4 regions of the Streptomyces sp. SudanB25_2051 genome follow, and region 3 is predicted to be linked to each of the others. Evidence: riboswitches for the same ligand, from Rfam matches in the RefSeq annotation. Region 3 holds a riboswitch; each other region holds the start of a gene.
What was found. A riboswitch is a leader RNA that binds a small molecule or an ion and turns the genes downstream of it on or off. The one in region 3 is predicted to bind cyclic di-AMP.
Positions count from the first base shown of each region.

Region 1: it holds a riboswitch for cyclic di-AMP, as region 3 does, so the genes downstream of both, ACSUPT_RS22725 (M23 family metallopeptidase) here and ACSUPT_RS28360 (C40 family peptidase) in region 3, are expected to answer to the same signal.
Region 2: it holds a riboswitch for cyclic di-AMP, as region 3 does, so the genes downstream of both, ACSUPT_RS26120 (M23 family metallopeptidase) here and ACSUPT_RS28360 (C40 family peptidase) in region 3, are expected to answer to the same signal.
Region 4: it holds a riboswitch for cyclic di-AMP, as region 3 does, so the genes downstream of both, ACSUPT_RS01825 (transglycosylase SLT domain-containing protein) here and ACSUPT_RS28360 (C40 family peptidase) in region 3, are expected to answer to the same signal.

Region 1 covers NZ_OZ186787.1:5,065,209-5,070,828, forward strand. Annotated here, with positions in the region: gene ACSUPT_RS22720 (M16 family metallopeptidase) at 1-1,195, shown strand, start outside; cyclic di-AMP (ydaO/yuaA leader) riboswitch at 1,407-1,571, shown strand; gene ACSUPT_RS22725 (M23 family metallopeptidase) at 1,585-2,358, shown strand; gene ACSUPT_RS22730 (GntR family transcriptional regulator) at 2,581-3,258, shown strand; gene ACSUPT_RS22735 (HPr family phosphocarrier protein) at 3,632-3,913, opposite strand; gene ACSUPT_RS22740 (bifunctional acetate--CoA ligase family protein/GNAT family N-acetyltransferase) at 3,999-5,620, shown strand, end outside.
Region 2 covers NZ_OZ186787.1:5,931,731-5,937,350, forward strand. Annotated here, with positions in the region: gene ACSUPT_RS26115 (tyrosine-protein phosphatase) at 1-666, opposite strand, end outside; cyclic di-AMP (ydaO/yuaA leader) riboswitch at 1,405-1,567, shown strand; gene ACSUPT_RS26120 (M23 family metallopeptidase) at 1,570-2,487, shown strand; gene ACSUPT_RS26125 (SGNH/GDSL hydrolase family protein) at 2,640-3,416, shown strand; gene ACSUPT_RS26130 (MBL fold metallo-hydrolase) at 3,557-4,816, shown strand; gene ACSUPT_RS26135 (Dps family protein) at 5,085-5,620, shown strand, end outside.
Region 3 covers NZ_OZ186787.1:6,458,596-6,464,215, forward strand. Annotated here, with positions in the region: gene ACSUPT_RS28345 (oxidoreductase) at 1-929, shown strand, start outside; gene ACSUPT_RS28350 (MBL fold metallo-hydrolase) at 1,046-1,909, opposite strand; gene ACSUPT_RS28355 (isopenicillin N synthase family dioxygenase) at 2,066-3,094, opposite strand; cyclic di-AMP (ydaO/yuaA leader) riboswitch at 3,537-3,711, shown strand; gene ACSUPT_RS28360 (C40 family peptidase) at 3,715-4,200, shown strand; gene ACSUPT_RS28365 (hypothetical protein) at 4,446-4,733, opposite strand; gene ACSUPT_RS28370 (L-threonylcarbamoyladenylate synthase) at 4,895-5,515, shown strand; gene ACSUPT_RS28375 (hypothetical protein) at 5,563-5,620, shown strand, end outside.
Region 4 covers NZ_OZ186787.1:409,708-415,327, reverse strand. Annotated here, with positions in the region: gene ACSUPT_RS01835 (FG-GAP repeat domain-containing protein) at 1-228, shown strand, start outside; gene ACSUPT_RS01830 (vanadium-dependent haloperoxidase) at 375-1,646, opposite strand; cyclic di-AMP (ydaO/yuaA leader) riboswitch at 2,081-2,241, shown strand; gene ACSUPT_RS01825 (transglycosylase SLT domain-containing protein) at 2,245-3,033, shown strand; gene ACSUPT_RS01820 (Gfo/Idh/MocA family protein) at 3,231-4,250, opposite strand; gene ACSUPT_RS01815 (sugar phosphate isomerase/epimerase family protein) at 4,271-5,185, opposite strand; gene iolC (5-dehydro-2-deoxygluconokinase) at 5,508-5,620, shown strand, end outside.

The sequences.
Region 1 (5,620 bases), 1.4 Mb from region 3:
CCTCGACGGCGTCGCCACCATCATGGCGCGCGCCCTGTCCGAGGGCACCGACAAGCACACCGCCGAGGAGTTCGCCGCCGAGCTGGAGCGGTGCGGCGCCACGCTGGACGCGCACGCGGACCACCCCGGCGTGCGGGTCTCCCTCGAAGTGCCCGCCTCGCGGCTGCCCAAGGCCCTCGGCCTGCTCGCCGACGCCCTGCGCGCACCGGCGTTCGCCGACGACGAGATCGAGCGCCTCGTCCGCAACCGCCTCGACGAGATCCCGCACGAGACGGCCAACCCGGCGCGGCGCGCCGCCAAGCAGCTCTACGCGGAGCTGTTCCCGGCGGCCTCCCGGATGTCCCGCCCCCGCCAGGGCACCGAGGACACCGTCGCCCGGATCGACGCCGCGGCCGTACGGGCCTTCTACGAGGCCCACGTCCGCCCCGCCTCCGCGACCGCCGTCGTGGTCGGCGACCTGACCGGTGTCGACCTGGACGGACTGCTCCGCGACACGCTCGGCGCGTGGACCGGCGACGCCCCCCGCCCCGGCACCGCGTCGCCCATCACCGCCGACGACACGGGCCGCGTGGTCATCGTGGACCGGCCGGGCGCGGTGCAGACGCAGCTGCTCATCGGACGCATCGGCCCGGACCGGCACGAGCGCGTGTGGCCCGCGCAGGTCGTCGGCACCTACTGCCTCGGCGGCACGCTGACCTCCCGTCTGGACCGCGTCCTGCGCGAGGAGAAGGGCTACACGTACGGCGTGCGCGCCTTCGGCCAGGTCCTGCGCTCCATGCCGGACGGCACGGGCGCGTCGCTGCTCGCCATCAGCGGCTCCGTCGACACGCCCAACACCGGTCCCGCGCTGGACGACCTGTGGAAGGTGCTGCGCACCCTCGCGGCCGAGGGCCTCACCGACGCCGAGCGCGACGCCGCCGTGCACAACCTGGTGGGCGTGGCGCCCCTCAAGTACGAGACGGCGGCGTCCGTCGCGGACACGCTCGCCGACCAGGTCGAGCAGCACCTGCCGGACGACTTCCAGGCGCAGCTGTACCGGCGCCTGGACGCGACGGGCACGGTGGAGGCGACGGCGGCCGTCGTCAACGCCTTCCCGCCGGACCGCCTGGTCACCGTCCTCGTCGGCGACGCCGGCCAGATCAAGGCGCCCGTCGAGGCGCTGGGCCTGGGCGAAGTGACCGTCGTCACGGGCTGATTGACACGGTGTACGAAGGGGAACCCCGCCCTCCGCACGCGGAGGGCGGGGTTCCCCTTTCTCACGGACTTATGTCCGATTTGCTGGAGAGGCGGGGGATCTGTTCTGTGGCGTGCGCTACAAAAAACCGTGTCCGTTTGGTGATTGAAAGATCAGCGGCATAGCGTCTTGGTCGCTGTCCGCCCGCTGTACTCGCCGCACCCGCGGCATCGGGCAGCGATCGCCGAATCCCCGTCAGGCGCGAGCCTGGGGAGCCGGGGACCCACCACGTCCCCTGGGGTGAATCGGGCGCCTTCGCACCACGCGGAGGGGTCCGTAGGAGACCTTCCTGCTCCGAACCCGTCAGCTAACCCGGTAGGCGAGAGGGAAGGAAAGGACACGTCCACTTCATGGCGTTCACCCGTTCCACCGGGAAGCACCGTGCCCCGAGCCGTATGAGCCGCAGGAGCGCCCACGTCGCCGGCGCCGCCGCCCTGGCCACCTCCGGAGTCATCGGAACCCTCACCTCCCCGGCGTTCGCCGCCGACGCCGAGCGCGCCGCGTCGCTGGAGGACACCGGCGTCAACCAGGCCATCGCCGGCTACGAACTGGCCGACCAGGTCGAGGACCAGGCCGCCGCCCAGGAGCTGGCCGCCGAGGTCGCCGAGCGCCAGGCCATGGCCGAGATGGCCGCCGAGCGCCAGGCCGAGGCCCGCCTGGAGGCCGCCCGCGCGGCCGAGGAGCGCGCCTCCCGCGAGGCCGAGCGCAAGCGCCTCAACTCCTTCCAGCTGCCCGTGGCCGGCTCGTACGTCTCCACCGGCTACCAGTCGGGCGGCGCGCTGTGGTCCTCCGGCAGCCACTCGGGCGTCGACTTCCACGCCCCGTACGGCTCCACCGTCGTCTCCGTCGGCCGCGGCACGGTCGTCGAGGCCGGCTGGGGCGGCGCGTACGGCAACAACGTCGTGATCCGCATGCACGACGGCACGTACACGCAGTACGGCCACCTCGCCTCCGTCAGCGTCTCGGTCGGCCAGACCGTCATGCCCGGCGAGCAGATCGGCGTCTCCGGCTCGACCGGCAACTCCACGGGCCCCCACCTCCACTTCGAGGCCCGCACCACCGCCGAGTACGGCTCCGACATCGACCCGGTCTCCTACCTCCGGGCGCGCGGCGTCAACGTCTGACCCACCCCGCTTCCGCGAAGGCCCCGGCTTCCAGAGCCGGGGCCTTCGCGCGTCCGCGTGTTCTCCGGCTCCCCGCGTCGGCCAAGAATCGACCATGAATTCCCGCCCGGTATCTCAAAATCTGCCGCGTTGCCATAGAGTCACCGAACAACGTCGAACTGATGGGTGTCGCGCGGAAAAACCGCGTGGAAATCGGCGGGCGGAGCGATTCGGAGGTCGGTCATGCGCGTTCCGGCGCACTCGGTGTGCACGGCGATCCGGGCGGATATCGTCTCCGGGGTGCTGGCGCGCGGCAGCCGCCTCACCGAGGAGCAGCTCGCCCGCCGCTACGGGGTCTCGCGCGTCCCGGTCCGCGAGGCGCTGCGCACCCTGGAGTCCGAGGGCTTCGTCGTCTCCCGCCGCCATGTCGGCGCGTGCGTCGCCGAGCCGACCGAGCAGGACGCCGCCGACCTGCTGGAGATGCGCGTGCTGCTGGAGCCGCTGGGCGCCGCCCGCGCGGCGCAGCGGCGCACCGAGGCCCATCTGAAGGTGCTGCGCGGCCTGGTCCGCCTCGGCCAGGAGCGGGCCCGCCGCGGCCGGAGCGAGGACCTGCGCTCACTGGGCGACTGGTTCCACGAGACGCTCGCCCAGGCGTCGGGGAGCCCCGGCCTGACCGCGCTGCTCGGCCAGCTCCGCCACAAGATCGCCTGGATGTACGCGGTCGAGGAGCCGGCCCGCCCGGCGGACGTGTGGGCCGAGCACGGCGCCATCGTCGACGCCGTGGCGCGGGGCGACGCCGAGCGCGCCAGGACGCTCACGGCCCACCACGTGGAACGGTGGCGCGGCGCGCACCGGCTGCGCCGCGCGGAGCGTGTGAGGGGTACGCAACATCCCGTACACAGCGCGGGAGCGCGGAATTAACACGCGGGCCGTATACAAGGGGCAGCGGAATAGTCGGTGCCTTTTCCCGCTGCCCGTAAAGCCGGGTAAGGCCGGCGTTCGGGAAGGCGGCTCCCCGGAAGGCGGGCTGCCCGGATAATGCGCCGACCGGTATCTCCCTGAAGGCGTGCCAGTCGGAAAGGGCCTCCGCCTGGAATGGGGCGCCGGCGGGAATAGCCCGCCGACGGTAAGGCGCGTCCGAAAATCCCCGTGTCCGCAAAGCCTGGTGTCCGCAAAGCCCGGTGCAGCGAAAGCCCGAAGCCCGAAGCCCGAAGCCCGCGAACGCGGGCGCGTAAGCAAAGAGCCGCACCCCCGTGGTCCGGGCGGTGCGGCTCCTCGGTGCCGGCGGCGGCCGTCAGACGGTCTCGGGGAGCTCCTCGAGACCCTCGGCGACCAGCTTCGCCAGGCGGTCCAGCGCCACGTCCGCGCCCTCGGCGTCCGAGGCGAGAACGATCTCCTCGCCGCCCTGCGCGCCCAGGCCGAGCACCGCGAGCATCGACGCGGCGTTGACCGGGTTGCCACCGGACTTGGCGATCGTCACCGGGACGCCGGAGGCCGTGGCGGCACGGACGAAGATGGAGGCGGGGCGGGCGTGCAGGCCCTCGGCCCAACCGACGTTGACGCGGCGCTCAGCCATGGTGTTGCCCTTCAAGTGCTAGCGGTTGTCTAGACCAGTGTCTCATGTCCGGCGCGGTGCCGGAACGGCGCCGTACCCTTGCCCCATGCTGAACCCGTCCGACCAGTCGGCGCACTCGGCGCACGCGTACCCCGACCACTGGGAAGCCGATGTGGTGCTCCGCGACGGCGGCACCGCGCGGATCAGGCCGATCACCACGGACGACGCCGAGCGCCTGGTCAGCTTCTACGAGCAGGTCTCGGACGAGTCGAAGTACTACAGGTTCTTCGCCCCGTATCCCCGGCTCTCCGCCAAGGACGTGCGTCATTTCACCCACCACGACTACGTGGACCGGGTCGGTCTGGCCGCGACGATCGGCGACGAGTTCATCGCGACGGTCCGCTACGACCGCATCGACGCCCTGGGCCGCCCCGCCACCGCCCCCGCCGACGAGGCCGAGGTCGCCTTCCTCGTGCAGGACGCCCACCAGGGGCGCGGCGTCGCCTCCGCCCTCCTGGAGCACATCGCCGCCGTCGCCCGCGAGCGGGGCATCCGGCGGTTCGCCGCGGAGGTGCTGCCCGCCAACACCAAGATGATCAAGGTGTTCACGGACGCCGGCTACACCCAGAGGCGCAGCTTCGAGGACGGCGCCGTACGCCTCCACCTGGACCTGGAGCCCACCGACCGCTCCCTGGCCGTGCAGCGCGCCCGCGAGCAGCGCGCCGAGGCCCGGTCGGTGCAGCGGCTCCTCGCGCCCGGCTCCGTCGCGGTCGTCGGCGCGGGCCGCGCGCCCGGCGGCGTCGGCCGCACCGTCCTGCGCAACCTCGCCGATTCCGGGTTCACCGGCCCCCTCCACGCCGTCAACCGCGCCCTCCCGGACGAGGCGGCCACCCTCGACGGCGTCCCCGCCCACCGCTCCCTGGGCGACGTCGGCGGCGACCCCGTCGACCTGGCCGTCATCGCCGTACGCGCCGAGCACGTCCCGGACGCCGTCGCCGACTGCGGCGCGCACGGCGTGCGCGGCGTCGTCGTCCTGTCCGCCGGGTACGCCGAGAGCGGCCCCGCGGGGCGGGAGCGCCAGCGCGCCCTGGTGCGGCAGGCCCGCTCGTACGGGATGCGGGTCATCGGCCCCAACGCCTTCGGCGTGATCAACACCGCGGACGGCATCCGGCTCAACGCCTCCCTCGCCCCGCAGCTGCCCGCCACCGGCCGCATCGGCCTGTTCACCCAGTCCGGCGCCATCGGGATCGCCCTGCTGTCCGGGCTGCACCAGCGCGGCGCCGGGGTGTCGTCGTTCGTCTCGGCCGGCAACCGCGCCGACGTCTCCGGCAACGACCTCCTCCAGTACTGGTACGAGGACACCGACACGGACGTGGTCCTGCTGTACCTGGAGTCCATCGGCAATCCCCGCAAGTTCGCCCGGCTCGCCCGGCGCACCGCCGCGGTCAAGCCGGTCGTCGTCGTCAAGGGCGCCCGGCACAGCGGCAGCGCGCCGCCCGGCCACGCCGTGCCCACCACCCGCATCCCGCACACGACGGTGTCCGCGCTGCTCCGCCAGGCCGGGGTCATCCGCGTCGACACGGTCACCGAACTGGTCGACGTGGGCCTGCTCCTCGCCGGCCAGCCCCTGCCGAAGGGGCCGCGCGTGGCGATCCTCGGCAACTCCGAGTCGCTGGGCCTGCTCTCGTACGACGCCTGCCTGACCGAGGGGCTGCGGCCGCTGCCGCC
Region 2 (5,620 bases), 530 kb from region 3:
CAGGGGGCTGAGCAGCTCCATGACCTCGGAGGACATGCCGGCGGGCGACGAGTCGCCGCGGCGGACCTTGTACCGGCGGTGCGGGTCGTTCGACTTCAGGTAGTCCGCCTCGATCGCCTCGCGCTCCACGCCGACCGCGAGCAGGACCACCGCTATGGACAGGCCGGCGCGGTCCTTGCCCGCCGCGCAGTGCATCAGTGCGGGCACGCTCTCGGCGGCGAGCGCGTGCAGGACCCGGCTGTGCTCGGCGGTGCGCTCCGCGATGATCGACCGGTACGCGGCGCGCATGCGGGCCGCCGCCTTGCCGTCGCCGAGCAGCTCCCGCAGCTGGTCCAGGTCGCCGTCGCGGACCATCGTCCAGAACTCGGCGCCGTCGGCCGGGTCGGTCAGCGGGATGTTGACGTTCCGGACGCCCGGGAGCTCCACGTCCGGGCCCTCCAGGGCCTGGTCGGCGGCGTTGCGGAAGTCGAAGACGGTGTGCAGCCCGAGGGACGCGAGGAACGCCGCGTCCTCCTCCGTCGCGTGCGCCAGGTGACCGCTGCGGAACAGCACCCCCGGCCGCACCCGGCGCCCGTCCACGGTCGGCAGCCCGCCCACGTCGCGGAAATTGCGGACGCCGGTCAGCTCCGGTTCGGCGGTCGACGGGAAGGGCGGCAGCTGCGTCACGGGGGCTCCTCCGTGTCCGGTGTCGGCGACGTCCGCCGACAGGTTGGCGGTCCGACGATACGACATCGCTTCCCCGGTCGGCGTGGCCCGACGCCCGCCCCCACTCCGTCGCCCCGCCCCTTCTCGGGGCCCCCGCGCCGCCCCTTCCCTGGGCCCCCGTGTCACCCCTTCCCTGGGCCCCCGCGCCATCCCTCCTCCCGGCGTCCGTGTCACCCCTTCTCCCACCCCGGCGACACCGCCCCTTCTCCGACCCCGGCGACGCCGCTCCTTCTCCCGGCTCCCGTGCGCCCCTCCGCACCGCCCGGCGCAGGGCCCCCGGGGGCGCCCCTCCGGCGGCCCGCTGCCGTGCCCCGGCCCGCCCGCGCCTCGCGCCCCATCAGGACCCACGATGCGATTACCTCCCACTTGACGAGGAGTTGGGCCGCTGATCACTTAAAGATGCTTCTGTCGCTTCTGTCCGTATTGCTCTGCTACGTCATAACGCGCCCTGGAAACAAGGGAGATGGCCGCCGCCGCGTGAGCAGCGTCATAAAGGTGACGGACCGTGGCCGACGGCGCCGCGCAAAAGCCCTGCGCCGCACGGGAATTCATGATCCGTAATCCACGGAGGGTGACCGCAATTCCCCGGTGAATTCCGCGGAGTGAATGCGCCCGCGCAACCATCCGCTTGTTCCCGTCGTCCTCACTCGTTTACCGTCCCGTTCCAGCCGGGCGGATCGCCGAATCCTGCCGCCGCCCCGGAAATTCGCACCCATCCAACGTGTGGCAGGAGCGGGGGAACCAGGTAGTCCGCCGTGCGGGAATTCCCGTACGGCTCGGGGTGAAGTCGCGCTCGACGCGCGGCCGGACAGCTCCAGTCCGAACCCGACAGCTCACCTCGCAGGCGCCGGAGAGGAATTCGCCATGCCCGCCAAGGGTAAGCACCGCCGTACCAAGTCCCATGCCCTCACCCGCGGTTTCGTCGCCGCCGGTACGGGTGGCGCCGCCATCGCCCTCCCGCTCCTCGGTGCGACCGGCGCGCACGCCGCCGCCCCCGCCGCGGCCCCGGCCGCCGCCCCCGCGCAGACGGCGGCCGTCGCGACCGTCGCCGAGGCGGGCAAGGCCGCCCCGCGCGTCTACACCGTCGTCGCCGGCGACTACCTGGCCAAGATCGCCCACAACAAGAACGTCAAGGGCGGCTGGAAGAAGCTGTACGCCGACAACCGCGAGGTCATCGGCAGCGACCCGGGCCTCATCCACCCGGGCATGAAGCTCACCCTCGGCGCCAAGAACACCGCCAAGAGCCCCGCGAAGGCCGACGACACGCGAGGCGAGCGCGCCTCCCGTTCCGCCGCCAAGACCGAGGCCCCCGCCGAGGCGAAGCCGGCCGCCGAGACCCCGGCCCCCGTGCGCGAGCAGGCCCCCGCCCAGAGCGGCTCCGGCTTCACCGCCCCGGTCTCCGCCAGTGTCACCACGCCGTACCGGGCCTCCGGCTCCATGTGGTCGTCCGGCTACCACACCGGTGTCGACTTCGCCGCCGCCTCCGGCACCAGCATCAAGGCCGTCGGCCCGGGCACCGTCGTCTCCGCCGGCTGGAGCGGCGCGTACGGCAACGAGGTCGTCATCAAGCACGCCGACGGCAACTACTCGCAGTACGCCCACCTCTCCTCCCTCTCCGTCTCCGCCGGCCAGTCGGTCGGCGGCGGCCAGCAGATCGGCCTGTCCGGCTCCACCGGCAACTCCTCCGGTCCGCACCTGCACTTCGAGATCCGCACCGCCCCCGGCTACGGCTCGGACATCGACCCGCTGGCCTACCTCCGCGGCCACGGCGTCAGCATCTGACGCATAACGCACCAAAACGCCACGGCCCGGCCCCCGAAAGGGTGCCGGGCCGTCGCGCGGTGGCGGAGATCACGCCCCGTCAACCCCTCCTTACGGTCGCGTAGGTCACATCTCGGGGTGAATGATGTGCGGCCGTGGCAGACGATTCGACGATGGGGGAGAACGACGTGATCGGGTCGTACACGGCGATCGGCGACAGCTTCACCGAGGGCGTCGGCGACCCGGGCCCGGACGGCCGCTTCGTCGGCTGGGCCGACCGGCTCGCCGTCCTGCTGGCCGACCGGCTTCCGGAGGAGCACGAGTTCCGGTACGCCAACCTCGCCGTACGCGGCAGGCTCCTGGACCAGATCGTGGCCGAGCAGGTGCCCCGCGCCAAGGAACTCGCCCCGGACCTGGTGACGTTCTGCGCCGGCGGCAACGACATCATCCGACCCGGCAGCGACCCCGACGACGTGGCCGAGCGCTTCGAACGCGCGGTCGCCGACCTGAGGTCCGTCATCGGCACCGTCGTGGTGACCACCGGCTTCGACACCCGCGGCGTGCCGGTCCTGCGCCATCTGCGGGGCAAGGTCGCCACGTACAACGGCCATGTGCGCGCCATCGCCGACCGGTACGGCTGCCCGGTACTCGACCTGTGGTCGCTGCGCTCCGTGCAGGACCGCCGCGCCTGGGACCAGGACCGGCTCCACCTGTCGCCCGAGGGCCACACCCGGGTCGCGCTGCGCGCCGCCCAGGTCCTCGGCCTGGAGGTCCCGGCCGACCCCGACCAGCCGTGGCCGCCGCTCCCGCCGCGCGGCACGCTGGAGGTCCGGCGCGACGACATCCAATGGGCCCGCGAGTACCTCGTGCCGTGGATCGGCCGCCGGCTGCGGGGCGAGAGCTCCGGCGACCGCATCTCCGCCAAGCGCCCCGACCTGCTGCCCCTGTAGCGGCGGGGCGGCGGCCGCGCGGGTCCCCGGAGCGCAGGGCGCGGGACGGGGACCCGGGCCCGGCGGGAACGGAGCGCGGAGCGCGGGCGTTGTCGTACCGTCCGCTCATAATGGAGGGGACCCGAGCCCCTGGAGGTGCCGTGACCGGCGACGACCCCCTCGTACGGCTGCGCGCCCGCCTCCGCGCCCTGCGCCCCGCCGCCTTCGGCGCCGACCCCGCCGGCGAGCGGCTGGCCCGCATCCGGCGCTCGCCGCACTTCGCCGACGGCGCGTTCCGCAACCCCGGCGCCACCCGCCACCGCCCCTCCGGCTCGGCGGTGGAGTTCACGAAGACGTACTTCCGCAAGGAGGAGCGCGTCCGGCGCGCCCCCGCCCGGACCATACCGCTGCACCCGGCCACGGCCGCCGACCTGGCCCGGCCCCCGGCCTCCGGGCTGCGCCTGACCTGGACCGGCCACTCCAGCGTGCTCGCCGAGATCGACGGCGCGCGCGTCCTGTTCGACCCCGTGTGGGGCGACCGCTGCTCGCCCTTCGCCTTCGCCGGCCCCAAGCGGCTGCACCCCGTCCCGCTGCCCCTGGCCGCGCTCGGCCCGGTCGACGTCGTCGTGATCTCCCACGACCACTACGACCACCTCGACCTGCCCACCGTCCGGGCCCTCGCCGGCACGGACACCCTCTTCGCCGTCCCGCTGGGCGTCGGCGCCCACCTGGAGCACTGGGGCGTGGCCCCCGCCCGGATCCGCGAGCTGGACTGGAACGAGTCCACCGAGGTGCGCGGCATCCGCCTCACGGCCACCCCGGCCCGCCACTTCTGCGGCCGCGGCCTGCGCAACCGGCAGCACACCCTCTGGGCGTCCTGGGCCGTCGCCGGCCCCGAGCACCGGATCTACCACAGCGGCGACACGGGCTACTTCCCCGGCTTCCGCGACATCGGCGCCCAGCACGGCCCGTTCGACGCGACGATGATCCAGATCGGCGCGTACTCGGAGTTCTGGCCCGACATCCACATGACACCGGCCGAGGGCATGCGCGCCCACCTCGACCTCCAGGGCGGGCGCCCCTCCGGTGTGATGCTGCCGATCCACTGGGCCACGTTCAACCTGGCGCCCCACCCGTGGGCCGAGCCGGGGGAGTGGTCGAAGGACGCGGCGGAGGAGGCCGGGCAGTCCGTCGCCCTGCCGCGGCCCGGCGAGCCCTTCGAGCCCGCGGTGGCCGTGCCCGCCGAGCCGTGGTGGCGCGCGGTGTCGACGCCCCTCGACCACCCGTGGCGCGACTCCGCCGAGCCGCCGCTCCCGTCCTCCGAGGAGACCGCCCACCCGACGCGGGGCTGGCCCACGAGCGGTGAGGACCGGGGGCCGTACCCCTCCACCGGCACACGGCCCCGTACGCGTCCCCGGTGACGAGGCCGCCCGGCGCGCCGCCGCCGGGCCCGTGACGAGGCCGCCCCGGTCCCGTGCGCGCCGCTGACCAGGACGTACGGACCCGCGTCCCGGGGCGCCCCCGTCCCGCGGCCGCTCCTGCTCCGAACCGGTGAGAAGGGCCGGGACGGGCGCGCGGGTGCGGTCGGATCGCCGCGAGCGGTGGTTGTCTGCTCCCTCCGACCCCGCACGCGCAAGGAGCGCCGCCGTGCCGCCAGAGCCCGCAGACATCGCGTACACCATCCCCGGAATGGACGTCCGGGACAGCCAGGACATCATCGAGCTGCTGCAGATGCGCCTGCACTCGCTCAACGACCTCCACCTGACCCTCAAGCACGTCCACTGGAACGTCGTCGGCCCCCACTTCATCGCCGTCCACGAGATGATCGACCCGCAGGTCGACCAGGTGCGTGCCATGACCGACGACCTCGCCGAGCGGATCTCTACGCTCGGCGGCGAACCGGTCGGCACCCCCGGCGCGCTGGTGGAGCGGCGCACCTGGGACGACTACTCGATCGGACGTGCCGAGGCCATCGAGCACCTGGGGGCGCTTGACCTCGTGTACACCTCCGTGATCAGGGAACACCGGGAGGCCATGCGCGCCACCGAGTCCTCGGACCCGGTCACCCAGGACATGCTCATCGAGCAGCTGCGCGGCCTGGAGCTCTTCCAGTGGTTCGTGCGCGCGCACCTGGAGTCCAGCGGCGGGCGGCTCAGCACCCGCGGGGCCACCACGGAGACCGGCGCCGCCGGCCAGGCGGCCGAGCAGGCGCGCCACCAGCCGTG
Region 3 (5,620 bases):
GCGGCCACGACGTGACCTGCCTGGCCCGCGGAGAGAGCGGGCCGGTCGCCGACGGCGCGGAGCTCGTCCCCGCCGACCGCCGGGACCCCGACGCGTACGCGCCGCTCACCGGCCGCGCCTGGGACGCGGTCGTCGAGGTGTCGTGGCAGCCCGGTTTCGTCCGGGGAGCGCTCGCCGCGCTCGTCGGCACGGCCCGGCACTGGACGTACGTCTCCTCCATCAGCGCCTACGCCTCCCACGCCGCGATCGGCGCCGACGAGTCCGCGCCGCTCCTTCCCCCGGCCGAGGGCGGCGAGGCGGACCGGTCGGGGTACGGGGAGGCGAAGGCCGCCTGCGAGCAGGCGTCGGCCGCCGCCGTGGGCGACCGGCTCCTGATCGCGCGCGCCGGACTCATCGGCGGGCCCGGCGACGAGAGCGGCCGCTCCGGCTACTGGGCGGCCCGCGCGGCCCGCGACCCGCATGGGCCGATGCTCGTCCCGGACGCCCCCGACCTGCCGACCCAGGCGATCGACGTACGGGACCTCGCCGCGTGGCTGCTCGACTGCGCCGAGGCCGGCACGACCGGTACGTACGACGCGGTCGGCCCGGTCGTGCCGTTCCACGAGTGGCTGGCCCTGTCCCGGGCCGCCGGCGGCCACACCGGACCGCTCGTCCCGGCCGATCCGGCGTGGCTGCTGGCCCGGGGCGTGGAGCAGTACATGGGCCACGAGTCGCTGCCGATGTGGCTGGCCGAACCGGGCTACGAGGGCTGGTCCGCGCGCGACGGCTCGGCGGCCCGCGCGGCCGGCCTGCGCCACAGGAGCGTGGCCGCACTCCTCGCGGACACCCTGAGCTGGGAGCGGGAACAGGGCCTGGACCGGCCGCGCCGCGCGGGCCTCAGCGCCGGCCGGGAGGCCGAGCTGCTGGCCGCGCTCGCAGCCGCCGGCTGAGCCGCGCCGGGCGGAGTCGTACCGGGGGCACGCTCGGAGCGGCCTGAGCGGGCCGAGCGGCCTGAGCGGGCGGGGTGGCCTGAGCGGCCGAGCGGCCTGAGTGGGCGTCCGGTGGCTCAGGCGACGACGGGCGGCGCGGTGGTCTGGGGCTTCTCCGGCACGGGCCCCGGCCCGGCCTCGGCACCCGGCTCGAACCCGGCGAGCATCCGCTCCAGCGCCGCCTGGTCGGGCCCGACGAACGGATCGGAGCCCGGCGCCAGGCTCAGCGTGTCCAGCATCCGCCCGATCAGCCCCGGCGCCGGCGGCAGGTGCACGGACAGCACCAGCTCCGGGTCCATCTCCTGCAGCGGCTTCAGCGCCTGCCCGAACCGGCGGTCCTCCACCAGGTGCACCCACGGGCTGTCGATCGTCGCCCACAGCAGCTGCCCGGCCCGGAGCTCCTCCGCGCCCACCGCCCGTACGTCCTCGCCCTCCGCCAGCTCGGCGGACGGCAGGGGCGAGCCGAAGCAGTCGGAGCTGAAGCAGGTGCGGGACCGGTCGTCGTAGAAGCCGACCGTGGCCGGGTTGTCGTACAGCGGCGGCCGGAACGCACGCAGGGTGCGGTCGCCCACGTCCAGCGACTGCCCCGGATTGAGCAGGTACACCCGGTCCATCGGCAGCGGCCGCTCCGTCGACATGATCCCGGCGCCGATGTACGTGGTGACGATCCGCGCCTCCGGGGCGGCGGCCAGCAGCGCGAACAGCCCGCCGGTGTGGTCCCGGTCGGGGTGCGTGAGCCAGATCCAGCGGACGTCCGCTGGGTCGACGGCCTCAGCGACCGCGGACACGAAGTCCCGGTCGGGCAGCCCGAGACCGGTGTCCACCACCACCGGCTCCCGGGCGTGCACGACGAACGCGTTGACGGCGAGGAAACCGATCCCCGGCACGGGCAGCGAGTCGCTCAGGACCGTGGTGTCCCGGCCGGCCTTGTGTGCGGTCATGGCGGCGCTCCTCTTCCCCCGGGTCGAGCGCTCGCGGCCGAGGCGGACACCTCCGCACCCCCATCGTGCACCCGCGGGGACCGCCGCGCACCGGCGCGCGCCACGGGCCGGGCAGGGGCCCGCGGCGCGCCGCCCGGGCCCCGCACGCGTGGACGGTCAGCCGGCGACGAGCTCGGGGTGGTGGCGCCGGGCCACCTCGGGGTGGGCCCGCACCCAGCCCTTCAACTCGTTGCGCCCGTACTCGGCGTGCAGCGGGTTCTCCCGGTCCTGGGCGACCCCGGGGGCGTCCTTCAGATACGGGCCGGGCACCGTCTCGATCACCGCGTCCAGCCGGGGGTTGTAGAAGAACGGCACGGAGAACCGCTCCACCGCCCCGGGAGGGCTCACCACCCGGTGGTCGGTCGCCGACAGGTACCCGTCGGTCGCGATCTCCAGCAGCTCGCCCAGATTGACGACGAACGCGCCGGGCCGGGGCGGCACGTCCAGATATCCGTCGCCGGACCGCACCTGCAGACCGCCCACCTCGTCCTGGAGCAGCAGCGTCAGAAAGCCGTAGTCCTTGTGCGCGCCCACCCCCTGGCCGTCCCCCTCCGGCGCCGAACCGGGGTAGCGGACGAGCTTGGTGTGCAGGTGCGGCCGCTCGGCGAACGCGTCGTCGAAGAAGTCGGCGGGCGCGCCCAGCGCGGTCAGCAGCTCCCGCAGCAGCCGGTGCGCCACGGCCGCGAGCCGGTCCTGCCAGTCGAGGACGGCCGTGCGCAGTTCCGGCAGCGCCGCGGGCCACTGGTTGGGCCCCTCCAGCCACAGGTACGCCGGGTCGTCCGGGCCCACCGCGGGAGCGGGGCGTTCGGCGCCCACGTCCAGCTGGTCGCGCCAGTCGGAACGGCCGCCGGTCAGCTCGTGCCCGACGCGCGTGTAGCCCCGGAAGTGCGGCGAGTTCAGATTGCTGAGCGCCAGCCGGTCGGCCTCGGGCAGTGCGAAGAACGCCCTGGTCAGCTCCATGATCCGGGCGATCTCCCGCTCGCTGACACCATGCCCGGTCAGATGCAGGAACCCCACGTCGCGGGCCGCGGCGAGCAAGTCCCGGTGGAACGCCTCGCGGGTGCGCGGGTCGTCGGCGGCGGACAGGTCGATGACGGGCAGGACCGGGGCGGCGGAGGGGGCGGCGGTGGCGGTCGTGGCAGGCATGGTGTGGCTTCCGTTTCGCGTGTGACGAGGCCCTGCTGCCCGAGGATGACGGGAACGCGGCGTACGGAAGGCTCCGGCGGGAGTGTGCCGGGAGGGTGCGTCGCTGCAGGACCGGTGGAGAGGTGGAGAAGGGGAGAAGTCAGTCCTGGCGCAGACAGCTCATGGTCGTGACGCGCACGTAGTCGACGTGTCGGCGCATCACGAGAAGAGTCACCCGGACAGGGTAACGCGCCGCGATCACGAGCGCTCCGAGACGTCCGCCACACACCCCGCGGACACCCCTCCGCAACCCTTCGGCCATCCGCGACACGCCGATCCGGCCAACGGTGAGGAGTCTCACAAAATGCCGATTCCGTTCGAAGATCCCTCCCGAAATGGGTCAAGATCCTTGACGACGACAAGCCCTCGCCGCCGTGGCGAGGCGGTCCGGGCGGACGCCGAGTCCTGCCGCCGTCCGGATCTGGTCGACACGAAGTGGATCGGCAGGAGTGGAGGACCCAGCAGTACGGGACGTGCCCGCCAGGGCCGTTCCTTGGGGTGAAGCCGCGTCAGCGGCCGGGCAACTTCGCAGCCCGAACCCGACAGGTCATCCTTCGCAGGCGGATGACGAAGGGTTGCGCATGACCGCGCAGAATCACGTTCCGTCCAAGCTGTCCCGGACCGGCGCCGTCTCGGCGCTGACCGTCGCCGCCCTCGCCGGCACCCTGCTGGCACCGGGGGCCACCCCCGAGGCGCAGGCGCAGACGGCAGGTCCGTCGTACGCGACGAAGGCCCTCAACGTGGCCGCGTCGAAGAAGGGCTCCCCCTACAAGTACGGGGCCGCCGGGCCGACCCGGTTCGACTGCTCCGGCCTGACGCTGTATGCCTACAAGAAGGCCGGCAAGAACCTGCCGCGCACCGCGCAGCAGCAGTACAACAAGACACGCCACATCTCGGCGTCCAGCCTCCGCAAGGGCGACCTGGTGTTCTTCCACTCCGGCGGCCGGGTGTACCACGTCGGCATCTACGCCGGCAGCAACCGCATCTGGCACTCCCCGAAGGCCGGCTCCGTGGTCAAGCTGGAGCGGCTCTGGACCAGCAAGGTCCTGTTCGGCCGGGTCCGCTGAGACCCCGCGGGGCATGCTCGGTGCCCCGGGTGGCGCCGTGCCGGTATCCCGGACCGCCACCCAGGGCCTGACGGCCGGACAGGCCAGCGCCCTTGTCTCGAACCTGACCGGCCGCCAGGCCCAGGACCCGGCCCCGGACCGGCCCGCGAGGGCTCCGGCACATGAAGTCCCGCCCATGAGTGTGCCCCCGGACCATCATGTCCGGGGGCACGCTTCGAGGGCCGCCTCCGAGGGGTGGGCGGGTCCTACAGTCCCGGCACCAGTCCGAGCACGGGCGCCACCGGGGCGACGACCTGCCGCAGCTGCCCCAGCTGCTGCACGCCGCTGAGCCCGCCGAACTGCTCGGTCACCTTCGGCACCTGGTGGCGGTGGTCCTCGTCGACCCCGCTCGTGGCGAGGTCGTCCACCTGGCTGAGGAGCGAGGGGCCGCCGGGGCCGATCGGCACGACGGACGCGTTCGCGGCGGGCGCGGCGAGAGCGGACGCCCCGGCGGCGAACGCGAGGGCGGCGAGCATACGGTGAGTCTTGGTCATACCCGGATCAACGGCGCCACCCGCCCCCAGGACACGGTCCCGCGACCGCCGCCCCGGCTCCCGGCGAGAACCGCACCGGTGCGCCCGCGCGGTGACGCCGCCCGCATCGGCCCCACCGGCGCCGGGCGGCGCCGCGCGCGGCACCGCGTTAGGCTCGTCGGATGGCGAAGTACTTCGATGTGCACCCCGACGACCCGCAGCGCCGCGTGATCGGCAGCGTGGCCGAGATGATCCGCTCCGGCGCCCTCGTCGCGTACCCCACCGACTCCTGCTACGCGCTCGGCTGCAAGCTGGGGAACCGCGAGGGGCTGTCGCGCATCCGCACCATCCGGAACCTGGACGACCGCCACCACTTCACGCTCGTCTGCCAGAACTTCGCCCAGCTCGGCCAGTTCGTGCAGATCGACAACGACGTGTTCCGGGCGCTGAAGGCCGCCACCCCCGGCAGCTACACCTTCATCCTCCCCGCGACGAAGGAGGTGCCGCGCCAGCTCCAGCACCCGAAGAAGAAGACCGTCGGGGTCCGCATCCCCGACCACACCGTGACCCAGGCGCTCCTGGCCGAGCTCGGCGAGCCGCTCGTGTCCAGCACGCTGCTGCTGCCGGGGGAGGAGGAGCCGATGACGCAGGGCTGGGAGATCAAGGACCAGCTCGACCACGTCGTCGACGCCGTCCTCGACTCGGGCGACTGCGGTACGGCCCCGACGACCGTCGTCGACTTCTCGGGCGGAGCCCCGGAGATCGTCCGCCGGGGCGCGGGCGACCCCTCCCGCTTCGAGTAGCCCCTCCTGCCGGCGCCCCTGTCGGTGGCGGGTGCTTGACTTTCCGCATGAACGACGACGCCCAGCGGCTCCTGGCGGAGGTGGCCCGCCTCACCTGGCCGGACA
Region 4 (5,620 bases), 6.0 Mb from region 3:
GACGCGGCGGCCCCCCTCCACGCGCGTGCGCAGATCGGCACGGGCTGGAACATCTACGACACGCTGATCGCGTACGGCGATGTCACCGCGGACGGCAACCCGGAGCTGCTGGCGCGTGACACGGCCGGTGTCGTCTGGCAGTACACGGGCACCGGCGACGCGTCGGCGCCTTTCCGGGCGCGTGTGCGGGTCGCCTCGTACTGGGACGGCTTCGACGCCGTCCTCTGACGCCGGGGCGCGGTGAGCGGGGCGGTCCGCCGGATCAGGCGGACCGCCCCGTCGTCTCACTGGGCCGTTCCGGGCTCACCGGGCCGTTCCGGGCGCGGCCGTCACGGCCGTCCCCGGGCGGGGCCGTCCTCGCGGCGCGGCGCCGCTCAGGCGGTCAGCGGGCGGAAGTGGCGGGCGAGGGCCCAGGCGGCGATGCGCTGGCCCGTCGCGGTGCCGACCTCGTTCGCCGTACGGGTGTGGATGCCGCCCCACATGCGGGCGCCCTCGACGTCACTCGTGTAGTGGTCGGGAACGTGGTAGTGGCGGGTCTTCTTCATCATGACCGACGTGACGCGCAGGTCCAGGTCGGGGCGGTCCGACAGGGTCGTCAGCGTCCGCACCAGGGCGCCCGCGGTCGTGGTGTGCCCGCTGAGGTAGTCGGGGTGCGAGGGGGTGACGAGGAAGGGCTCCCACGCGGGGTCGGCCTCCGTCAGCGGGTTGCCGTCGTTCTCCGCCTCGCGGATCGCGGTGACGGGGCGCCAGGAGCCGTAGTGCAGCTTGGCGTCCCACGCGGCGATGGCGGCGTCCACCTGGACGGTGTTGACGGCGGCGAAGAGGCGGGCCGTGTCGACCAGGTCGAGGCCGTGCCGCTCGGCACGGTCGGCCAGGGCGCCCTGCAGGTCCACGGTGGTGAAGAAGCGCGCCGTCTCCGTCTGCTCCGCGGTGCGCACGGTGCTCGTCTTCGCGCCCACCGCCTTCACCTCGATCAGGTCGGCGGCATAGCGGGCGGACGTCAGCGCGGGAGGCGCCGCGGGCCGGAAGTGGTCGGGCCGCTCGATGAGCATCGGGCGCAGACGCCCCAGCCACGAACTGGTGAACGGCTGCTGCGCGGGCGGCGTGGGCCGCCACACCCCGAGGGCCGGCGAGGTGGTGAAGGGGACCTGGGCGCCGAAGCCGTCGTCCTTGCGCAGCGCGACCATGTGGGCCGCCGCGCGGCGGCCGAACTCCACGCCGGCCTTCTCGGCGGGCCCGTCCGGCACCTCGGCGAGCGAGGCGGCGTAGGCGCTCTCCAGCTTCGGCTCGGCCTGGGGGAAGTAGTGGAGCAGCACGTCGTGGGCGGCGGTCGCGGCGGCGGCCACGGAGGACGCCGAACCGGGCCCCCGCTCGCTCCAGCGGTACGGCTCGTAGCGGCCCTCGATGCCGACGACCGCGTTGTACATGCCCGCCGAGACGACGGCGTGCCAGACGGACGTCTCCGACGAGTTCGACTTGCCTTCCGGGTCGACGACCTCGCCCGTGAGCCGGGCCCAGTCGGCGATGACGGCGCCGGGCGCCGAGACGGCGGGTTCCGCCTGTGCGACGGACGCCGGGACCGCGGCGGCGGTGGCGGTCAGCCCCAGCAGCGCGGCTGCGGCGAGGAGGGTCCGGCGCGGTGACATCCTCAGTGGTGTTTTATGCACGATTTCGCCCCTGTTTGGTCAGTTTGCGACATCCTCACCCTCGCGGCCGGGGCGGGAACCGCAACCGCTGCCGGCGGGTCGCGCGCCCGTCCGGGCGCCGGGTCCACCCGAACGGAGGCGACTCCGGACCTATGTCTGATTTGGGGTGTTTGTGAGATTTGCCGACTGGTGGTCAATTGGCGCAATTTTGCGGTGTGGTGAGGGCAACGCCACCGCCGCCCGTAATCCGTGATGTCGGTCACGGCGGTCCGGAGGGGAAATCGCGCGTACGCCGCGCGGTGGTACGGAATTTCGCCGCCACCGGCCCCGGAAATGGATCTTCGCGGGAAATTCCCGGCCTTGTTCCGCCCCGCGGATGTCGTTTACGGTCACCGTCATTCCGGAGGGAACGCCGAATCCTGCCGCCTTCCGGGCTCCAGCACTCACACATTCACGCTCGGCAGGAGCGGGGGAACCAGGTAAGCCGCCGTTCCGGTCATCCGGAACGGCTTGGGGTGAAGTCGCGGGCGACCGCGGCCGGGCATCTCCAGCCCGAACCCGACAGCTCACCTCGCAGGCGTCGGAGAGGAAACGCCCCATGCCCGCACAGGGTAAGCACCGTCGCCCCAAGAGCAGCCGCCTCAGCCGTGGACTCGTCGTCGCGAGCACCGGCGGAGCCGCCCTCGCCCTGCCCCTGACCGGCGCGGCCACCGCCTCCGCCGCCCCGAGCGCGGCCCCCGCCGCGATCTCCGTCGCCGCCCAGGCGCCCGCCGCGGCGCCCGCCGCCGTCAAGGCCGCCAAGACCGTCACGCACACCGTGGTCGCCGGCGACACCCTTTCCGGCATCGCCGCCGAGCACTCCCTGAGCGGCGGCTGGAAGAAGCTCTACGCGGACAACAAGAACGCCATCGGTGACAACCCGTCACTCATCCGTCCGGGTCTGAAGCTCACCGTCGGCGCCAAGGCCCCGGCCGCGGCGAAGGCCGCCGCCGAGCGTTCCACGGCCGTCCGCGCCGACCGTTCCGCCGCCCGCACCGCCGTCGTCCAGACCGCCGTGAAGTCCTATGCCGACAACCTCGACGGCTGGATCAAGGAATCGCTGGACATCATGGCCCAGCGCGGAATTCCCGGCACTTACGAGGGAATTCACCGCAACATCATGCGCGAGTCCTCCGGAAATCCGCTCGCGATCAACAACTGGGACTCGAACGCCGCCGCCGGTACGCCCTCCAAGGGCCTCCTCCAGGTGATCGACCCCACGTTCCGCGCCTACCACGTGCCCGGTACGCCGTTCGACCCGTACGACCCGGTCGCCAACATCACGGCCGCGTGCAACTACGCCGCCGACCGGTACGGCTCCATCGACAACGTCAACGGCCCGTACTGACCCCGACCGCCCGCGGGGCACCCGACGCGCCGACCGACCGGCCCGCCGGGTGCCCCGCGGGCGCCGCGGCCTCCCCGGCGATACGGCCCCGCCGGGGGAGCGGGGCCGTACCACCGGGGACCGGCACGGCCCCGCCGGCCGGCGCGCCCCTGCCGTGGCACCGGCTCCGCCGGGCGCCCGCAGCGGTGCCGCGCCCCTCAGCCGTAGAGCGCCGGGCGCTCCACCAGCTCCACCTCCACGCGCCGCCCCTCCGCGCGCGAGCGCAGGCCCGCCTCGCAGACGGCCGCCGCCGCGTACCCGTCCCAGCAGCCGGGCCCGGTCACCTCACCGCGCAGCGCCGCGTCCACCCAGGCCCGCACCTGCCGGTCGTACGCGTCCTCGAACCGCTCCTCGAAGCCGGGCGCGATCGGGCCGCCCCACCGGCCGCCCGTGTTGACCAGCATCCCGTGCGCCTCGCCGATCCGCGCGGTGCCGTTCTCGCACACCGCCTCGGCCTGCACCTGGTACCCGAAGCGGCAGTTGACGTAGATCTCCACATCCGCGAGCGCCCCGCCGTCCGTCTCGAACACCACGAACTGCGGGTCGTCCACGCCTTCCGGGGCGTTCCCCGACGGCCTCGGCCGCATCACCGTCACCGCGGTGATCTCCTGGCCCAGCAGCCATCGCGTGGCGTCCATCTCGTGGACCACCGAGTCCGCCAGCAGCATCTCCCCGGTGAACCAGGGCGGCGACGCGGCGTTGCGGTGCCGCTGGTGCAGCATCAGCGGCCGCCCGAGACCGCCGCCGTCCAGCAGCGCCTTCAGCCGCGTGTACTCCGTGTCGTACCGGCGCATGAACCCCACCTGCACCAGCCGCCTCCCCAGGCGCTCCTCCGCCCGCATCACGCGCAGCGCGGACGCGGCGTCCGGGGTGAGCGGCTTCTCGCACAGCACCGGCAGGCCCCGCCCCAGCGCCTCGATCAGCGCCGCCTCGTGCGCCGCGCCCGGAGAGGCGACCAGCACGGCGTCCACGCCGGGCGCGCCGATCGCGGCGGCCGGGTCCGTGTACGCCGTACAGCCCTCGACCGCGTCCGCGACCGCCTTGGCCCGCTCGCCGTCCACGTCCGCGACGGCGGCCACCCGCGCCCCGCTGATCACCCGGTCGATGCGGCGCACATGGTCGGCGCCCATCCGCCCCGCCCCGACGACGGCCACGCCGAGCGTCCCGCCTCGTGTCATGGTCCCGTTCTCCTTCCGGTTCAGGCGCCGCACGAGCGGAGGAACCCGCGGGTGCGCGCCGCGATCGGCAGCGGCCGCTCGGGCGGGCAGGGATACATGTCCTGCTCGACGATGGCGAACAGGTCCACGCCGAGGCCCTGCGCCGCCGCCAGCACCGGTTCCAGCGCGGGCACCCCGTGCGGCGGCTCGCACATCACCCCGCGCCGCACGGCGGGACCGAACGGCACGCCTTCCGCCACGACCTCCGCCAGGACGGCCGGGTCGACCTGCTTGAGGTGCAGATAGCCGATCCGCTCCCCGTACGTCTCGATCAGCTTCACGCTGTCGCCGCCGCAGTAGGCGTAGTGCCCCGTGTCCAGGCACAGGGAGACCAGCTCCGGGTCGGTCGCGTCGAGGAACCGCTCGACGTGCTCCTCCGTGTCCAGGTGCGTGTCGGCGTGCGGGTGGACGACGATGCCGAGCCCGTACCGCTCCCGCACCTCGCGCCCCAGCCGCTCCATGCCCCGCGCCAGGTCCGCCCACTGCGCGGCGGTCAGCTCGGGCGGCTCGACGAGCTCGGCGGTCCTGTCGTCCCGCCAGAACGACGGGATCACCACCAGGTGCCGCGCGCCCATCGCGCGGGTCAGCTCCGCGACCCGGCTCACCTGCTCCCAGGTGGCGTCCCAGACGGCGGGGCCGCGGTGCAGGGCGGTGAAGACCGTGCCCGCGGAGACCTTCAGGCCGCGCCGCGCGGTCTCGTCGCCGAGCACGGCGGGGTCGGTGGGGAGGTAGCCGTACGGGCCGAGCTCGATCCACTCGTACCCGGCCTCCGCGACCTCGTCCAGGAACCTCCTCCACGGCACCTGCCCCGGGTCGTCGGGGAACCACACGCCCCACGAGTCCGGGGCGGAGCCGATCCTGATGCGGTCGAGGGACGGGGTGCCTGCGGTGTCCATGAGCGGTCCTTTCGGCGCGGCTCCCGGTTCGCTGACGGGGCCTCATCGGGCGGGCGCGCGGCGGGCGGCTGGGACGCCGTGCCGTGCGTGCCGGCGGGTGCCCGCGGCGGTGCGATCGGCGGGTGCCGGCGGGTGTCGGCGGTGTTGGTGCGCGGTGGGCGCCGACCCTATCGGCATGATGCCGGGAACGGGGCCCGTGTGGTCCGTCCGACCGCCACCTCGCCGCGACGCGGCGGGCACGGGGATGGGAGCGGCCCGTCCGGGGGAGGACACCTGAAGCACCCCGGCCCCGACCGCCCCGAAGGCCCCAGGAGCGACCCGCATGCCCGAGCCCGACCCCACCGCCCCGGAAGCCGCCGCCGCTGCCGCGCCGATGCCCGAGCCCCCGCGGGCCGCGGATTCCGCCGCCCCCGCGCCGATGCCCGGGCCGACGCG